DNA from 3 places in the Vibrio tapetis subsp. tapetis genome. Region 1 is predicted to be linked to each of the others. Evidence: riboswitches for the same ligand, from Rfam matches in the RefSeq annotation. Region 1 holds a riboswitch; each other region holds the start of a gene.

Region 1 (5,859 bases):
CTTTAAAAAGATGACAACCCTTTTTTTAAAATCTTATTCTGTTCGGTCAAAAAGAGACCAATCGCTTGTTTATCGAATAAAATTTCAACATTTGAAGGCTATCACATCAATTGGTTGGAATTTCATCGAGGTTAAACGTAAGATTCATGTGTCTATTTTGTTAATAGTGCATACGTCTTCTTAATTTACAATCTAATGTAGTATTCGAATATGAACTCAAAAAAATCGTACTTACTCGTCATCGCACTCGCTGTACTAGGTGCAGTGGCTTTCTCCAAGATCGCAGTGTCTCCCGCAATAACTTTTGTTATTGGTGTATTTACCTGCGCTCTTATTCTCTCACTTTCAACTCCTGCATCTTCTTCTAAGAAAGAACAAGATGATAAACCAGCTACCACCACGCTATATGTAGGTAACTTACCTTATAAAGCAAACGAATCTCACGTTCGCCAATTGTTTTCTGAATATGGGCAAGTGTTCGCTGTTCGCCTTATGAAAGATAAACGTACAGGAAAGCGACGTGGATTTGGTTTTGTGGTTGTTGCTAGTAACGACACCAAGAACATAATCTCTAGCTTAAATGAAAAGGATTATATGGAGCGCACTTTAAAAGTTCGCGTTGCTAACGATCCTAAACATCCAGAGTCGGAAGAATCTGAATCTTAGAGAATCCTCTTTGCTTTAATGCATGATTCAGTGCATCACTCTCCCAGGGTGGTGCACTGGAAAAAATCAAATGTTCTAATTCCTGCTTACCACCACTCTTTATATCTAATAATTCAGCGACCCTTCTTGCTATTGCAGCACCCGAATCAATCAAAGCAACGTCAGGCCCTAGTACCAATCCAATTTCTTCTTTTAATAATGGGAAATGAGTACAGCCAAGTACCGCAACATCAATGGTTCCTTGGAGTTCAGAAAGAATGTCTCTCAGCTCATCTAAAGAGACGGCTTTTCCTCTGAGCTTTTCTTCAGCTAGATCCACCAGCCTTGTCGAACCTACAAGTTTGACGGGTTTATTCGCTGAAAAGTTCTTAATTAGGTCATGGGTATATTGTCGAGTCACGGTTGCTGGAGTAGCAATAACACCAATACACTTTGAAGAAAGAAGAGACGCAGGTTTAATTGCAGGTACAACACCAACCACAGGAATAGAGAGCTCACGACGCAAGTGAGGCAGTACGATTGTGCTCGCGGTATTACAAGCAATTACCACAATATCTACTTTATGTTCTCGAACAAATTCACAGACAAGCTTCAAAACTCGCTCAATCAATATCGATTGGTCTAGTTCACCGTATGGATACGCGGCATTATCAAATAAATAGACGTAATTAAGCTGAGGAAGCAGCTGTGACAATTCCTGATATACAGAAATCCCTCCGACGCCTGAATCAAACACCAATACAGTTTTACTATCTTGAGTGGCCACTTTTATACTCGCTCTTAATATTCGAGCTAATCATACTGCTTCACTATCTATTCGCCAATCTTTGCCGTGTATCTTTGGTGAGTAAAGCGTTCACCAGAATCTAGGTTATTGAAGACAACATTCAAATGGCCATCGAAACACGGTGCGCTGGTAACTAATGTGTGAAACTCACCATTTTCACCGCAAGAGTCAACTTCACTAGGTAAGTCTTCAAGAAGTGTTTTGCTATACCATTGCCCACAGAAACTCCTATGTAACCGCTCATTGTCCGTAGTAACGAGAAAGGTTTTAATGTTTCTATCTATGATTTCATTCGCGAGTTGCTGGCTATCTATTCCTAACAATGGAAATACACATTTCCAACCCGCTTTTTCTATATAGCTCTTTCGGTATTCCACAATGCCATTGCAGAACATGTCACCGAATGCGACGGCTTCTATATCAAGTCCCGAATGTTCTAGACCTTCAACAACGCTGGTTTGGTAGATCTCGTTAGACGGGAAGACTTCAGGTAATTCGATGGTGATCAATGGTAAGCCAGTCAATTTAGCCTGCATTGCAACGACATCAATGGGCGTTACTTGAAAGGGGACTTCGTTACCAACATAAGTGGTGTATAGCCCAATAACCTGATAACACGGATCTTCTAGTAGCTTGATCAGCGTTAATGTTGAGTCTTTACCTGATGACCAGCTCACGATCACTCTTTTTGGTTTGGTCATTTGGTATCTCCATTTAGGAAAAAACCGCCCGTAGGCGGTTTTGATATTCTAGGTCGAATTAGAATTGGTAAGCTGTATTTAAGTAGTAAGCACGATCTTGAGTGTTATACTTATAAGCTGTTTCATACTGCTCGTTAAGTAAGTTATCAATTTTAGCTCGAACTACCCAATTAGGGTCGACTTGGTAAGACAAGGACCAATTAACCAAGCTATAAGGAGCTAGCTCCGTTGTGTTTTTGGTATCATCAAATCGCTTACCTTGGTATTGGTAAGATAAATCCGTCCGAATAGCATTATATTCATAGCTAACAAACCACTTCGCCACGAAATTTGCTCGGCGATTAAGCTTCTTAGTTTGAATGTCTTCCGGCTTGCCCCAGCCTGCAACGTTCACTTTATTCTTATGATCTAAGAAATCCATTGATACTGAGTGACTTAAATTACCCGTATCAAATGTAGAACTGAGTTCGATTCCTTTAATATGTGCGTCGGAGTTTTTAAGGTCTTCACCTTTAGACTGATAATTAATCAAGTTAGTGATTGTATTTGAGTATCCAATCACTCGAAAATCAGCTAATTCAGTGTACACTTCCGCGCCAGCTTCAAAGTTAAGTGACTCTTCAGGCTGTAAATCCTCATTCCCATAACCAGGCCAATATAAATTATTATAGGTTGGTGCTTGGAATGCTGTTCCGCCTGATGCTACAAATCTAATATTTTGGTTTAGCTGATAACCCGCACCTAACTGCCAAGTAGTATTCTGACCGTAAACACTGTTTCCATCTTGGCGAATACTCGCTTCTAGCTGAGTACTATCAAAACCCCACAGAGATGAAACAAATATAGCTTGATTACTTCTACCCGTTTTTCCGTATTTTTGATACTTACCGCTGCTATAAATATTTGAGTCTGCGACTGAGTCCTGAGTAAAATCTAAGCCTGCATTCATAACCCACTGAGCGTTAATCCGATATATATTAACGATACTAGCAGCATGCCTTTTAGTCACAAGATGGCTTCCGTTTGTCGTGCCACCAAAATTATCACTGCTATCTTTGTTGGTCGATAACGACAAAACCGAACTAAAGCGACCTATATCGTAAGTAATTGACCCTGCGTAATTATAAAGCTCTGATTCTTGCTCATCAGGAGCCTTACCATCATAGCTTTCATAGTCACTATTACTATGATGATAGAAGCCCATAAAATTGGCCGACCAAGAATCAGAAATAAGAGTTCCGACTTCAAAGTTTACGTCCTTACGACTATAACCATCGTTATCTGGTTGGCTTGGTCCTGTCCCGCCTACATCAAACCCTTCAGCCGCTTCAGTATTTACGGACAGATTAAGCCACGATTTATCCCCTAGCTTACCGCTATATCCAGCACCAGCCTGACGATATTTGTCTGACCCCAGCCCCGCTTTAATAATTGCAGTATTTTCACTAGCACCAGAGCTCGTAATAATGTTTATAACACCGCCAATAGCATCTGCTCCGTAAACTGCTGCTCTAGCACCTTTAACTAATTCGATTCTCTCTACACCAGCAAGAGGTATCGCGGTAAAGTTAGCACTTCCTGTCGTAGCGCTGCCTATTCGTACACCGTTATAAAGAACCACTACATGATTAGATGCGCTGCCTCGAATATAAACAGAACTTGATTGGCCTCGGCCACCATTCTGAGCAACCTGTACTCCGGGCAAAAGCGCAAGAGCCTCTGACAGAGACTTTATTTGAAGGTTTTCAAGTTGATCTTTGGTGACATACTCGACTGTTGCAGTCACTTTTCCTACTGGCTGCTCAAAACGGTTCGCTGTCACGACCATGGTTTCTTGAGTTTGAGATTTTGGAGTGGAATCTGCCGCTTCTTGTGCGAAAGATGTAGGGATGTGTGTCATCAGCGACGCCACTGCGGCCGCTAAAACTGTTTTGTTCATTATTTAGAGTCCTAAATTCGCGAGAAATCCTCACCCAATGCCCGTTAATTGTTTTTTTATAGGTACATTAGGTGTTTTTATTTACTGGCAGATATTCGGACTTAAGAGCATGCCTATAAACTATAAGCGCCTAGTACCTCACTTCCCACTTAGCAAGCTAAACAGTGTTCGGGTCTTACCCAAGGTATTCGTTCTCTATTACCGCTGCGCGTCAGTTCTGGATTTTCACCAGATTCCCTTTTCAGGCTCACAATCTGAAGCATTGAAACAATGTTCATCTATGGGCCACCAGCATGGGTACGGATAGTAGTGTGACCTGTGTCTGTTGTCTAGATGTTATTGCTATAAGCTATTATGTTAACTGCACCCGTCTATATGTTGAATTTAGACACTAAAATCACGCAAAACTGGACAAACGAAGTGGATTGAATAAAATCTGCGCTCCTTGTTTCTAGAAACCAATAGGCATGACCTCATGGCAACACTTGATGTGAACCCAGACCGCTACCGCGAGCAACTGGAAGAGAAAACCGAACGTCTTACGCAGATGTTTGCACCTTATAACGTGCCTGAATTAGAAGTTTTCGAATCACCAGAACAACATTATCGCATGCGCGCTGAATTTCGTGTTTGGCATGACGGTGACGACATGTACTACGCCATGTTCAATCAAGAAACCAAGGAAAAGTATCGCGTTGATCAATTCCCTGCCGCAAGTCGTCTTATTAATGACTTAATGCCACTGATCATTGATGCGATGAAAGACAACCCGACCCTACGTCATAAATTATTCCAAGTGGATTTCTTATCGACATTAAGCGGTGAGATCCTTGTGTCACTGCTTTATCACCGCCAGTTGGATGATGCTTGGATCGCCGATGCTAAAGCACTAAAACAGCGCCTTAACGACGAAGGCTTCAATTTGAATTTGATTGGCCGTGCTCGTAAAATGAAAATCGTACTCGATCAAGACTACGTGATTGAAAAGCTCAACGTGAACGGTGACAGCTACATCTACCAACAAGTAGAAAACAGCTTTACTCAACCTAATGGCATCGTTGCTCAGAAGATGTTGGAGTGGGCTGTCGATTGCACCCAAGACAGTCAAGGCGATTTACTTGAGCTTTACTGTGGCAATGGCAACTTTTCTCTGGCTCTTGCGCAAAATTTTGAACGCGTTCTGGCGACTGAACTGGCGAAACCATCCGTTGACTCAGCACAATTTAATATTGCGGCTAATAAAATAGACAACGTTCAGATTGTTCGCATGTCAGCAGAAGATTTTACTCAAGCAATGGAAGGTAAACGAGAGTTCCGCCGCTTGAAACAGCAAAACATCGATTTAAGCAGCTACAACTGCAACACCATCTTTGTTGATCCACCTCGCTCTGGTATGGACATTGACACCTGTAAAATGGTGCAAGGATACGAGCGTATTATGTACATCTCTTGTAACCCTGAAACACTAAAAGAGAACTTAGACGTACTTGGTGAGACCCACAACATCACCCGTTTTGCTTTATTTGATCAGTTCCCATATACCCACCACATGGAAGCGGGCGTATTTTTAGAACGAAAAGCATAAACTGAAAACGCAAAATGCAGATGTTAAAAAGCCGCTAGTGATAGCGGCTTTTTTCATTCTTGTTGTGTACTTAGCTAAGCTTATTTACACGGCTAGCCTTGTTTGACTATATAACCCAGTTTTTTACCCACCCAAAGCATCAATATCAAGGTAACTAGAATGGCAAAGAAATTCGAACCTG
Region 2 (5,859 bases), on a different replicon from region 1:
ATCAGATTCTTCAATCGCTTTTACTGGATCGTCAGCTTGGTGGATGCCTACAACTTCACAACCATAAGGCGAAAGCACTTCATTAAGGGCATCAACACGCTCGCTGTAGTCTCCGCGGATCATCGCATAAGGAACAAATACGAACTTTTTGGCGCCAGTGCGCTTAACGGCTTCTTCAATCCACTCCAAACCGTATTCGAGAATTTTCTGGTTTCCAGGCAATTTACCATTGCTAAATAACATGACGTTCATATATTGAGTTCCTACTATTTGAAAGGGCACGAACAGTCCGTGCTGCCGATTTTAGATGTTGCGAATCTCTGGATACCATTTTGTATCACATCCTTGGTTTGAGTGCTCGTTGAGTTAAGTCAATAAACTGTAAAATGGTAAAAAATCAGTGTTAAGCACTGTGTGGTTGGGTTAGGGGAAGAATAATGATTATGTTTTATACGTTCACTTACTGGTTTGTAAATGCGAAGAACGACCAAGGTAAAGATAGGCATAGCCTTAGAATAAAGCCTAAACACTGAGCTAAGAATGTAATTAGATTACTATGTGGGAAGATTCATATTGTTATGTGTTTATGGTGATATATATCGCGCAGGGAGCATTTGTTTAATTATTATTCTGTTTTGTTTCCGCTTGGTGGGTCTTATGTTGGTTTTTTGTTGCGGCGTGGCGATTTGTAGTGAGTTAGATCACGTTAATGATTGAGCGGTGAAATTTAATTTCAGAAAAATTTGGATGTGCTGCTAATCTCCTTGGCGCTTTGCAATGATGGCAAAGTGTACAACAAAAGGAGTGTTCATGAAGAATACCAAAAAACCAATGTCGCTAACCGGTCGAGTAATTATCGGTATGGTAGCGGGTATATTGACAGGATTTATAATTCGCGCATTGTTTGCAGAAAACGGGTTTGTCGACGCCTATATCGTAAATGGCCTTTTTGAGGTTGGCGGCAAAATCTTTATCGCTAGTTTAAAAATGCTAGTCGTTCCTTTAGTCTTCGTTTCTCTGGTGTGTGGCACCAGTTCTCTAAAAGATGTCGCAACACTTGGGCGCCTTGGCGGTAAAACCGTAGGCTTCTATGTAGTCACCACTGCTATCGCTATTTCTTTGGCATTGGCCATGGGTACGATTTTCCAGCCGGGTGCTGGCGCCGACTTAACGGCAGCCAATTCGTTCCAATCTGCTGCTGCGCCTTCTTTGGGGCAAGTGATCATTGATATGTTCCCAACCAACCCAATTAGCGCAATGGCTGAAGGTAAAACACTTCAAGTTATCGTGTTCGCCGTATTATTCGGTATTGCAATCAGTGCCGCAGGTGAAGCGGGCGAACGTGTTGCTGCCGTCTTTAGCGATTTAAACGAAGTGATCATGAAGCTTGTCGCTTTACTGATGAACATTGCACCATACGGTGTATTCTTCTTAATGGCGAAATTGTTTACCGGCTTGGGCTTAGGGGCGATCCTTAATCTGGCCGAATACTTCTTAGTGTTGTCTGCCACTTTATTGCTTCACGGTTTGATCACCTACAGCTTTATGTTGAAGTCTTTTGCGGGTCTAAATCCAATTACGTTCCTACGTAAAATGGAAGATGCTGTGATGTTTGCATTCTCTACTGCGTCATCAAACGCGACCATTCCGGTAACACTTGAAACCGTAAAGAACCGTTTAGGTGTGCATAACAAAGTTGCGTCATTTACCGTACCGCTAGGTGCAACCATCAATATGGATGGTACTGCAATCATGCAAGGTGTGGCGACGGCGTTCATTGCGCAAGCCTACAATATTGACCTTACCATGGCGGATTATTTAACGGTTATCTTCACGGCAACGCTAGCGTCTATTGGTACTGCGGGTGTCCCTGGTGTTGGCTTGATTATGTTGGCAATGGTATTAAACCAAGTTGGTCTGCCATTAGAAGGTATCGCTCTGATTATGGGTGTAGACCGTCTGCTAGATATGATCCGTACTGCAGTTAATATCACCGGTGACAGCGCAGTAAGTTGTATTGTGGCTAAATCTGAAGGTGCCTTGGATCTAGAACGATTCAACGACCCTAAAGCTGGCGAGAAAGAAGAAGAGGTTCATCTTTCGAAGTCTTAAAAGCTAAAAGCGAAGTGCTAAAAGCTAAGTATGTATGGTGGTCATCAAGGTAGTGGGGGAACCCATTTTTGATGGCCACTTTATGTTTTTAACGGCCACAGCGAAAAGGCAGATATGATTTGCCAGGTCGCTACTGCTGAATTTTTCTGTTGCTCCATAATAACCCAAATACTAGAAAGTCGGTTATCAAAAATATGATGATGTCGACACCGATATCGCTTGTTTGTTCCCAATAAAAAAAGACAGGCATTAACATGTAATACAGTGAGTTAACCATATAGGTAACAGCAATTACACGATAAGTGTTGTGGGTAAAAACGTCTTTGTTATAGGCGAGGCCAAATAGCGCGATTAAAGTGAAAAGGATAATAGGAAACTGGAAAATATCTGTAAATTCAAAGTAACTCTCACGCAGTGAATTTGAAGGGAAATAGGTTCGAATTGAATTGGCGAGTATTAATAGCCCAAAAAAGCATCTAGATAGGTACATAGATTTCATACTTAATCAGCCTCATAGTATAAATGAGTGAAACCTAACACATATTCCTTATATCGATTCAGAGTTAGGAAAAAGTTGCGAGTGATAAGTAAGTTTTAATCAGTGAATTCTTACAACGGATCTATTTGCAGGTGACCGATGTTGATAATGAGTACTAGAGAGCTTGCCATTGGTATGTCCGTAGGAACCAGAATAAGCGGATAACCCCTTTACTTTATTGAGGTGTAACTTTATTGTTCTCGCTAAATTTACGCTCATTACTCAACCGAGATCAGGCTGAATGTCGCAAACTCGTATCCTCCTTGTTCGCCATGCAAAAACGCAATGGAATTTAGAATCGAAATTGCAGGGGTGGAAAGACAGTAAACTCAGCGCTTCTGGGAAGCGTCACTTCCAAAATGTTGATTTTTCCCGTGCGGTTCATTTAGCTAAGACTGAACATCAACCTTCGCATCCTCCTATCTATTGCAGTGATTTAGGCCGAGCCTTGTCTTCGGCTCGAATTATCGCAAACCAAGTGAATGGTTACCTTATTCCTAATGACAACGTTCGCGAAAGGCGTTTTGGCGAATTAGAGGGTAAGCAGGTAACCAATCAAGTCTATTGGGATTGCTACCATCGGCGTTTTGATCAACCCTTTGGTAATAAGTATGGGGCGGAATCAGATTCGGACTTTGAATCACGTATTGCGAGTTTTCTGAATACGTTAATAAAGAGACACCCATTTGAAACGGTTTGGGTCGTAAGCCACGGAGAATGGATACGAACCGCGCTTAATCTTGCACATGGGCGAAAAGGCTGGGAAATTGGCGAGGGCATACCGGAAAACGGTCAAATTACATTGTTAGATATGAAATCAATCAAATAATCGGTTTATAGTTCTCGTCATATCCATTACAATCCATCTGGTTATTATAAGTAATGTTTTGTTTTACAAGACCTCAACGGACGTTGAGCAGGGAATTAGGTGAGAATCCTAAACTGTACCCGCAGCTGTATGCGATGAGTATTATCAAGGCCACTGACTCTAAGATCGTGAGTTGGGAAGGCGATAATGCGTTTTAGTCGTGAGTCAGAATACCTGTTACTAACCTTTGCATCATCTGCAAAGGACATGGAATTTTCGAATACTGGGCGGGGCTACTCAGTGAAAGCCAAATTTACTGCATAATTGTCTTTAAATTATAGCAGGGCGCGGCAGTATTCGACTTTCTGTAACTCACGGTTTTGACGCTTTTATAGGCCGACGAACGAGACAGACAGGCGAGACAATAGCGCGGTGTTACACACATTTTTATCGACTTTACCCATTGCTATTTTACAACGAGCTTGCGCTTTTTTAAGCGTTAGAGCGAGCGTTTGCTTATGGGAACCCAACCCATGGTAACTCCGTCTTCGGTAACTAAGCCTACGGGGCTCCAGTCCTCAGTAACCAAAGTCAAGCGCTCTAAAAATCGTTCGGATCTTCGAACTGGTTTTACGACGGGCGCATGCGCTGCTGCCGCGAGTCGAGCTGCCGTCTATGGTTTATTGCACAACACGCCTCTTGAACACATCACAATTACTCTCCCAAACGGCGAACCCGCGACATTTGCATTACAGCGATTTGATATTACCCCGCAGGGCGTACTGACGGGTGTCATTAAAGACGCTGGCGATGACCCAGATTGCACCCACGACGCTGAAGTTCAATGTTATTCAACTTGGGGTGAGAAGCCCGGGTTTGAGGTTGATGGTGGTGTGGGGGTGGCAAGAGTCACCTTACCAGGCTTAGAGCTTCCTGTTGGTGTGGCGGCCATTAATCCTGTGCCGCTACGTAATATTCAGGACATGGCACTTTTAGAATGGGCTCAGGCCTCCCAAGAGCTGAAGTTGGCACAAGGCATGCGTTTAGAAATCCGCGTACCTGATGGCGTAGAGCGCGCCAAGCAAACCATAGGTCCGAGACTTGGTTTGATAGGCGGGATATCCATTCTGGGTACTCGTGGTACTGTGAAACCCTATTCAACGTCGGCGTTTTCCGCCTCTGTTAGGCAGTCGGTACAAATTGCGCAAACGAACGGCCAGCGCCACGTTGTGCTGACTACCGGATCTCGCTCTGAAAAATCCGCCATGACCATGCTGCCAACACTTGATTCACTTTGTTTTATTCAAGCGGGTGATTTTGTTGGAGTGGGGCTACGAGCATCGAAACGCTACGAAGTACCAAAAGTAACCGTTGTCGCCATGATTGGTAAGCTCGCCAAAATGGTGGCCGGTCATATGATGACACACGTATCAGGCCGTGCGATTGATTTTTCTCTGCTTGCTGACCTAGCCGTGCAATCCAAACTCGATGCCGATGCATGCGCGCAAATACGCCAAGCAAACACCGGAAGACACGTGTTGGATTTATGGCGAGAAACCAACCACCAACCTTTTTTAGACCTTTTATGCCAACAAGCAGCGGAGCATGCTGCTGTGTACGTTAAACATGCGGTGACAATTGAATATCGACTGATTGATTTTAATGGTGAATTGTTGGCGAAATATTGTGTTCAAGGCTTAGGGCTTAAGGCATAAGGCGGGGGAAGAAAAAGCTATGGGGAAATTGAGATATGAGCGTTTGGAATAGTCACACGGTTGATGAACAAAATTAAGGAATAGTGAAATGGAAAAGATGCGTCAAATGACTCAGCAAGGCCGTCAAATAGAGAGTGATTCGTTCACCATTATTGATGACGAAATCGAACGCTTTCATGGTGGTCATTGCTTTACTGCAGAGCAATGGAACATTGTTCGTCGCGCCATTCATACCACCGGCGATTTTGAATACGCTGATTTGTTTAAATTTAGTGACGATGCCGTGGCATCGGGTATTGCCGCGTTGCAATCGGGCGCACCCATCATTACCGATGTGAGCATGATCGTCACGGGCTTAAATAAGCCAAGACTCAATCACTTTGGCAATGAAGCGAGTTGTTTTATATCTCATCCAGATGTCATTCGTGATGCAAAAGCAACGGGACAAACGCGTGCAATCCATTCTATGCAATACGCTCGCGATAATGGGTTACTTGACGGCGCAATCGTTGGCGTCGGTAACGCACCCACGGCATTGTTAGAGCTACTAAGAATGATCGAGGTGGGCGAAGTAAAACCTGCGTTGGTGATTGGTATTCCTGTCGGCTTTGTAAAGGCAGACGAGTCAAAACAAGCTCTATACGAACAAAATAAAGTGCCGTTCATTGCGAGTTTAGGGCGTAAAG
Region 3 (5,859 bases), 1.4 Mb from region 1:
CAGCTTATAAAAAACAAGGTTTTGAAGTGGTTGGCATTGCGAAGAAACATGCCAAAATCCGTGACGTCTATGTGGATGAAGTCCTCATCGAAAAATTCTTGTAATCTGCTTCAGCCTTAAGCCTCAAGGCGGCCGAGGTATTGAATGATCGATGCTTGTGATTCTCGCCCTAAAATCCTTTAGAAACCGCTAAAGTGGCGGTGTCTTCTCCACGTATTGCTTTTACCAAGAGCATTAATAGTAAAACACCGGTAGCGGCCAAACCAATACCAATACCGGCCCAGATCCCACCTAGCCCATACTTATCGGCTAGCCACCAAGCGGCCGGTAAACCGACGACCCAATAGCCGATTGCCGTGAGCAGTGTTGGCGTGGCAACAATCTTCATTCCACGAAGTAGGTTTATCGCTAATAACTGCCAAGCGTCAACAATAAAACTCACCGCAACAATCCAAATGACCGCTGTTAATAGGTCGATCATCGCTTGATCCGTAAGACCAAAGAAAGTGGCAACTAACCCAGGCCATGCAATGAAGATGGCAGAGAAGACTAAGCTAATAATACTGACAAGAATAAAGCTCTTAAATACGGTGCGCTTGATGCCCTCTGAATTATCCGCTCCGAAGTCTCTCCCTACTAAAATAGCCGCCGCTTGAGAGAAGCCAAAGTTTACATTCCAAGTGAAGCTTAAACATTGCAATAGAATTTGATGCAGAGCGAGCGCGGCGATGCTGATTGTGCCAGCCATGAGTGTGCCACCATAAATGAGCCCATGCTCTAACAAAGCAGCGATGGCGATAGGCAATCCCATTTTTAATAGAGGGAGAGTGAGTTTAAGTGAATACTCGTTAAGGTTAAGCCAAGGTGCAAATTGCTGATATTGAGCATGACCAAAGACCCAAGACCCATAACCTAGCATGACAATCGCTGCAGCTAAGGCCGTACCTGCGCCTAAGCCAGCTAAGCCAAAACCGAGTGGAAAAGCGAGCAGGTAACTCACTGGAATATTGAGAGCAACGGTTGCAACCGACATCAACATAATGGAGCGAGCATTACCAAGCGCACTGGTCAATCCGCGAAGTACTAAAAGAAGCAGCGATGGCAGCATCGACCATTTCAGCGCATCAACGTATTCCATTGCAAGGTCTATGATTTCTTGAGGTTGCTGAGCCAATGCAAGCACATTAGGTGCAAAAGCAAAAAGTGACAACAGAACAACCGAGAGAATCACAGACAACAAGACAGCCCCTTTGATCGCAAGACGGATTTGTTGATTGCCAAACTCGGGTCTCGATATGCGCTGCCCATACGCAATGGCGATGAGGTTAGCCACACAGCCCACGGTGCTACTCGCAATCATAAAAATGAGAAAGAATACAGATGCCCCTAAGCCACCGGCAGCAATGGCGCTAACACTAATGCGAGACATCATCCAAACATCAGTTAATACCAATGCCATAGCAATAAGTTGGGAGATAACCAAAGGGAATGCGAGAGAGAGAATGTTTTTCATGAAAGCTCCAAGTTGAATTCGGAACTTTAGATGATTAACTATTCGCACTCAATTAATATTTATGCCACTCTGGTATTCCCTAAAGGAATGCGAATTTAATATGACGCCATACACAAATTTGCCATACTCACATAATGGCTTGAAAGCATTTGAATCTGTCGCTCGATTTATGAGTTTTACTCAAGCCGCTGATGAGTTGAATGTGACTCAAAGCGCCGTCAGCAGGCAAGTAAAGCAATTAGAGCAAGACTTAAATACGCAATTGATCGAGCGTAAACATCGTTCTATTGAATTGACAATTGAAGGGCTGCAGTTATTTCAAGCCTTGCGAGAGAGTTACTTATCGCTTGAAACGTTGCTCTCCTCTTGGCAAGAACCAAAACGAAAGCGTATTGTGATTAAAGCGACGCTCAGTTTTGCCACGCGGATTCTGATTTCAAAAGTAAGAGAATTAAACGAACGTTACCCTGAGCATGAGATTGTGATCATTCCTTCTATTGAAGAAGATGAGTGCTTAGAAACGCCAGATTACGATTTATTGATATTCCATACTCGCATTCGAGAGCGTTATCAGGGGAGAAGTAATATGTTCTTTTTACGAGACGAATATATGGCTCCTGTGTGCGCATCTAACGCTGGGGATGTGGCTTCGATATTGGCGATGCCACGGATTCACTCAACGCTTGATCACCATGACTGGAAAGTGTGGTTGGCTGAGGAAAAAAGAGAAACTCTGCATCCTGTAAGAAATACCACCTTCTTTACTTTAGATCTCGCGTTAAGTGCTTGCTTATCAGGGCAGGGGGCGACCGTGACGGATTTGTTGTTAATCTTGCCGGAACTTGAGCGTGAATACTTCTGTTGCCCGGAAGGGGTAAGAGTACAAAATAGTGCGTGGCAATATTTGGGTCATCAGCGAACTCATACGCCAGAGATCAATGACCTGATCGAGTGGTTAAAACTAGAGACAGAAAAAGAATTGATGCAGCTAAAGCGGTTAGCGAATAAAAATAGTTGGAGCGGCGTGGTTTCCGATTAGTGAAAAACTGAAGCGTCCACGGAGCACAATGTGGTCCGTGAATCACTATTAGACTTCGTTATATAAGCGTTGTGTAATGAATAAAGAGTGTTTGTTTGCATTTGCAAATTTGGCGATAGCCAATATTCCTAAATCGATGAAGGGTTCAATCAGAATAACGCTCATGTAAGCGAGCCCAAAGCTGGCAATAGACTGCATGTTTTCTGCGCCCATTCCTTGACCGTACAGCGCCCAAAATGCCACCCAAATGACAATACCGCCCTGATAAGAAACCGAGAGTTTAAATGCTTGGTTGAATGTCAGATCAACGTATGCGGTTTGTTTGTGAATGACTTTTCTTGCCAGTAAAGACATGGCAAAAAGTGGGACGAGTAACGTGGTTACATTCATACCAAATTGGGGTAAATCGAAGGGGGCGAACAAAAAACCTTGAACTAACAATCCAAAAACTAGGCCAATTCCCGTCGCCGCTGCTCCAAAGATTAGAAACAGAGTCGAGCCGAGTATTAGATGGACTTCAGAGACACCAATCGCATGGTGAGGTAATACTTCGAAACAGCCAAAGACCAGCAGCGTGGTCACTAATGAGCGCAACGCTAGCGAAAGTGCCCCTCGGATATTCATTTCTTGCCAGTAAATTGTGGCGAGATAGCCTAACGCGCCCGTTGCGGTGGCGTAACTTAGTATGATTTTTTCTGGGCTGACAAGCCCCGGTTCAATATGCACAGTAAAGCTCCTTGGTTTTACATCCCCGTAAAACAGCCGTGAGTATGTGGGATTGAGTCAGTCTTCGGACTTAGCGCTACAAACAGCCTTCCCAGCCAGTGTGCCAGTGGCAAGTTATTGATTCTTCCATGATGCGCGTACCGTTGCGGGGGCAGTGACTATAAAACTCATCCTGAGTTACCAGTCTTCCTATGGCAATGATGCCACTCAATCCCTTGATGTTGAAAGTAAACTTTCCGTTGCAGTATATTCCCAGGCTAAATAATTATGATGATATCAATCAACAAATACGTTGTCTGGCTCAATGAAGTCGCGAAAGTTATATGGGGTGAGTAAGAAAATAGGGGGGGATGAAAAGATCTCGGATGAGATGAATAAGGCCAGACGGCGAGCTACGTCTGACCTTATCGAGCACTTAAGCCTGAATTAGAGCGGCATCAGCAACGATTTTGTTGAAGTCCATTCGTGCAGCTTGCGCTTTTTCAGACAATTCTTGTTTGCTGGTTTTAGCCTCCAGCACTCTATCAAGTAGAGATTGCAGTTCAGTCTTCATCTCTGCAGGCAAATGATGATCTTCAAATTCACCCACCTCGCAATGCTCTAAGGCATAAGCTCGAATACGTTTTCTCATGTTCATCACATCGGTCAGGGCTTCGCGCTCGTACTCTGCGGCTTCTTGCGCGGCATCACGACTTTTCTCAAAGCGAGCCAAGGCCATTCCTTCTGCTGACCACGGATCCATCTCTGGCAGCTCTTCAATGTTAATGGTTGGTTCGACATAATCTTCTTGATGGCGAAGATCTAGGGAGGTAGCCCTAACCGCCGAAATCATTAGCATCACAGAGATACCCAGTAGAGGCAGCCCGCCTACGATTGCGGCCGTTTGCAGGGTGCTTAATCCACCGAGGAACATTAATACCGTCGGTAAAAGAGACAGCGTAAATGCCCAGAATAGTCGGTTCCAACGCATTGGTTCTTCCGTCACATCGTTCTGAACTACTGAAGCCAAAATGTAGGAGATCGAATCGAATGTGGTCGCGGTAAAAATCACACATAACAGGGTAAATACTGCAATGACAAGGGTGCTCATTGGCAGTTGGTCTAACATAGAGAAAATAGCTTTAGTTGCCCCTTGGTTGTTCAAAATCTCGACGACGTCTAACTGCCCTGAAAGCTGCAAAGACAAACCGTAGTTGCCTAAAATCATAAAGAATAAGAAGCAACCTAATGAACCAAAGAAAATGGAACCCGATACCATTTGCTTAATTGTGCGGCCGCGCGAAATACGAGCAACAAACAACCCCATGCTTGGTGCGAAAACTAACCACCATGCCCAGTAGAAAATGGTCCAATCTTGTGGGAAATGGGTATTGTCAAAGGTGCCATAGCCACCGAAAGGTTCGGCCCATGTTGCCATAACGAAGAAATTAGAAAGCATACGGCCGAGTGAATCTAGACCGGTTTCTAACATGAAAATAGTGGGCCCAACCGCAAGGACGAAGCCAAGTAAGCCCATGGCTCCCCAGAAGTTGATATTGCTAAGGATCTTAATGCCTTTCTCAAGCCCAGCGTAAGAGGAGTAAGCGAAGATTGCTGTACACACCAATAACACCGCGATTTGGCTGATGGTTGTTTGTGGGATACCAAATAAGTGGTGCAGACCCTCACCAATTAATGGGGCCGCTAGACCCAATGTCGTGGCAGCACCACCAAGTAAGCCAAAAATAAACAGCACATCAATGAGTTTGCCTAATGGGCCTTTACTGCGTTCTTCACCCAAAACCGGCATTAATGCACTGGATACCTTTAATACAGGTTGTTTACGGACATAGAAAAAATACGCGATAGGCAGAGCAGGGATCAAATAGATAGACCACGCAATAGGGCCCCAGTGAAATAGGCCATAAGTTGCGGCCCAGCGAACGGCTTCTTCACTGCCGGGTTCTAGTTGAAATGGCGGTGATTGATAGTAATAAGCCCACTCGATACAACCCCAATAAAGAATACTGGCGCCGATACCACCGCAAAATAGCATTGCAGCCCATGATGCGGTTGCGAATTCAGGTTTTTCGTCAGCATCGCCTAGTTTGATTTGGCCCATGTCACTAAATATGACGTATATCATAAAGAAGAAAGCACTGATCCCAAGGGCAAGGTAAAGAAACCCAAGTTTGTCAGTCATGAACGTTTTGGCGATCGCGATCCAGTGTGCTCCTTGTTCAGGAAACATGATTAAAGGAAGGGTAACGGTAATTAAAAGGGCGATGGCACCGAAAAAAGTCGGCTTATCAATAAGCGCAAAAGGTTTGCTCACGGTAGATATCCATTAATAAGAATAGATTATTATGGAGCTTATGGGGAGTTATCGACAAACACAGTTATTTGTTGAAAGGATAAACAACTGTGTTTGGTATTTGATACTTAGGCAGCCAGTTCGTTGTAGAAAATGATCTCTGGTTCCTGGCTGAGTAGACCTTCAAGGCTTATTAGTAGAGCGGTAAAGTGTTCTGCTTTGCAGTGCTCATCATATGTAGCTTGATCAGCAAATTGTTCTTGGAATGTGAACTTTGCGCTGTTGCTT

Evidence for each region. A riboswitch is a leader RNA that binds a small molecule or an ion and turns the genes downstream of it on or off. The one in region 1 is predicted to bind cobalamin.
Region 2: another riboswitch for cobalamin. It lies ahead of VTAP4600_RS23655 (cobalt-precorrin-5B (C(1))-methyltransferase); the one in region 1 lies ahead of VTAP4600_RS16200 (TonB-dependent receptor domain-containing protein).
Region 3: another riboswitch for cobalamin. It lies ahead of VTAP4600_RS09865 (energy-coupling factor ABC transporter permease); the one in region 1 lies ahead of VTAP4600_RS16200 (TonB-dependent receptor domain-containing protein).

What each region holds. Positions count from the first base shown of each region.
Region 1 is NZ_LT960611.1:3,592,639-3,598,497, reverse strand. It holds gene VTAP4600_RS16215 (RNA recognition motif domain-containing protein) at 211-666, shown strand; gene murI (glutamate racemase) at 632-1,432, opposite strand; gene VTAP4600_RS16205 (Dph6-related ATP pyrophosphatase) at 1,480-2,154, opposite strand; gene VTAP4600_RS16200 (TonB-dependent receptor domain-containing protein) at 2,213-4,093, opposite strand; cobalamin riboswitch at 4,163-4,401, opposite strand; gene trmA (tRNA (uridine(54)-C5)-methyltransferase TrmA) at 4,569-5,678, shown strand; gene VTAP4600_RS16190 (YijD family membrane protein) at 5,771-5,859, opposite strand, start outside.
Region 2 is NZ_LT960612.1:1,484,056-1,489,914, forward strand. It holds gene pepE (dipeptidase PepE) at 1-252, opposite strand, end outside; gene VTAP4600_RS23640 (dicarboxylate/amino acid:cation symporter) at 811-2,112, shown strand; gene VTAP4600_RS23645 (DUF2700 domain-containing protein) at 2,243-2,611, opposite strand; gene VTAP4600_RS23650 (histidine phosphatase family protein) at 2,892-3,479, shown strand; cobalamin riboswitch at 3,514-3,714, shown strand; gene VTAP4600_RS26035 (hypothetical protein) at 3,848-3,988, opposite strand; gene VTAP4600_RS23655 (cobalt-precorrin-5B (C(1))-methyltransferase) at 3,992-5,173, shown strand; gene VTAP4600_RS23660 (precorrin-8X methylmutase) at 5,262-5,859, shown strand, end outside.
Region 3 is NZ_LT960611.1:2,225,104-2,230,962, reverse strand. It holds gene VTAP4600_RS09880 (GNAT family N-acetyltransferase) at 1-104, shown strand, start outside; gene VTAP4600_RS09875 (MATE family efflux transporter) at 170-1,513, opposite strand; gene VTAP4600_RS09870 (LysR family transcriptional regulator) at 1,614-2,552, shown strand; gene VTAP4600_RS09865 (energy-coupling factor ABC transporter permease) at 2,601-3,278, opposite strand; cobalamin riboswitch at 3,317-3,504, opposite strand; gene VTAP4600_RS09860 (BCCT family transporter) at 3,694-5,592, opposite strand; gene VTAP4600_RS09855 (putative quinol monooxygenase) at 5,700-5,859, opposite strand, start outside.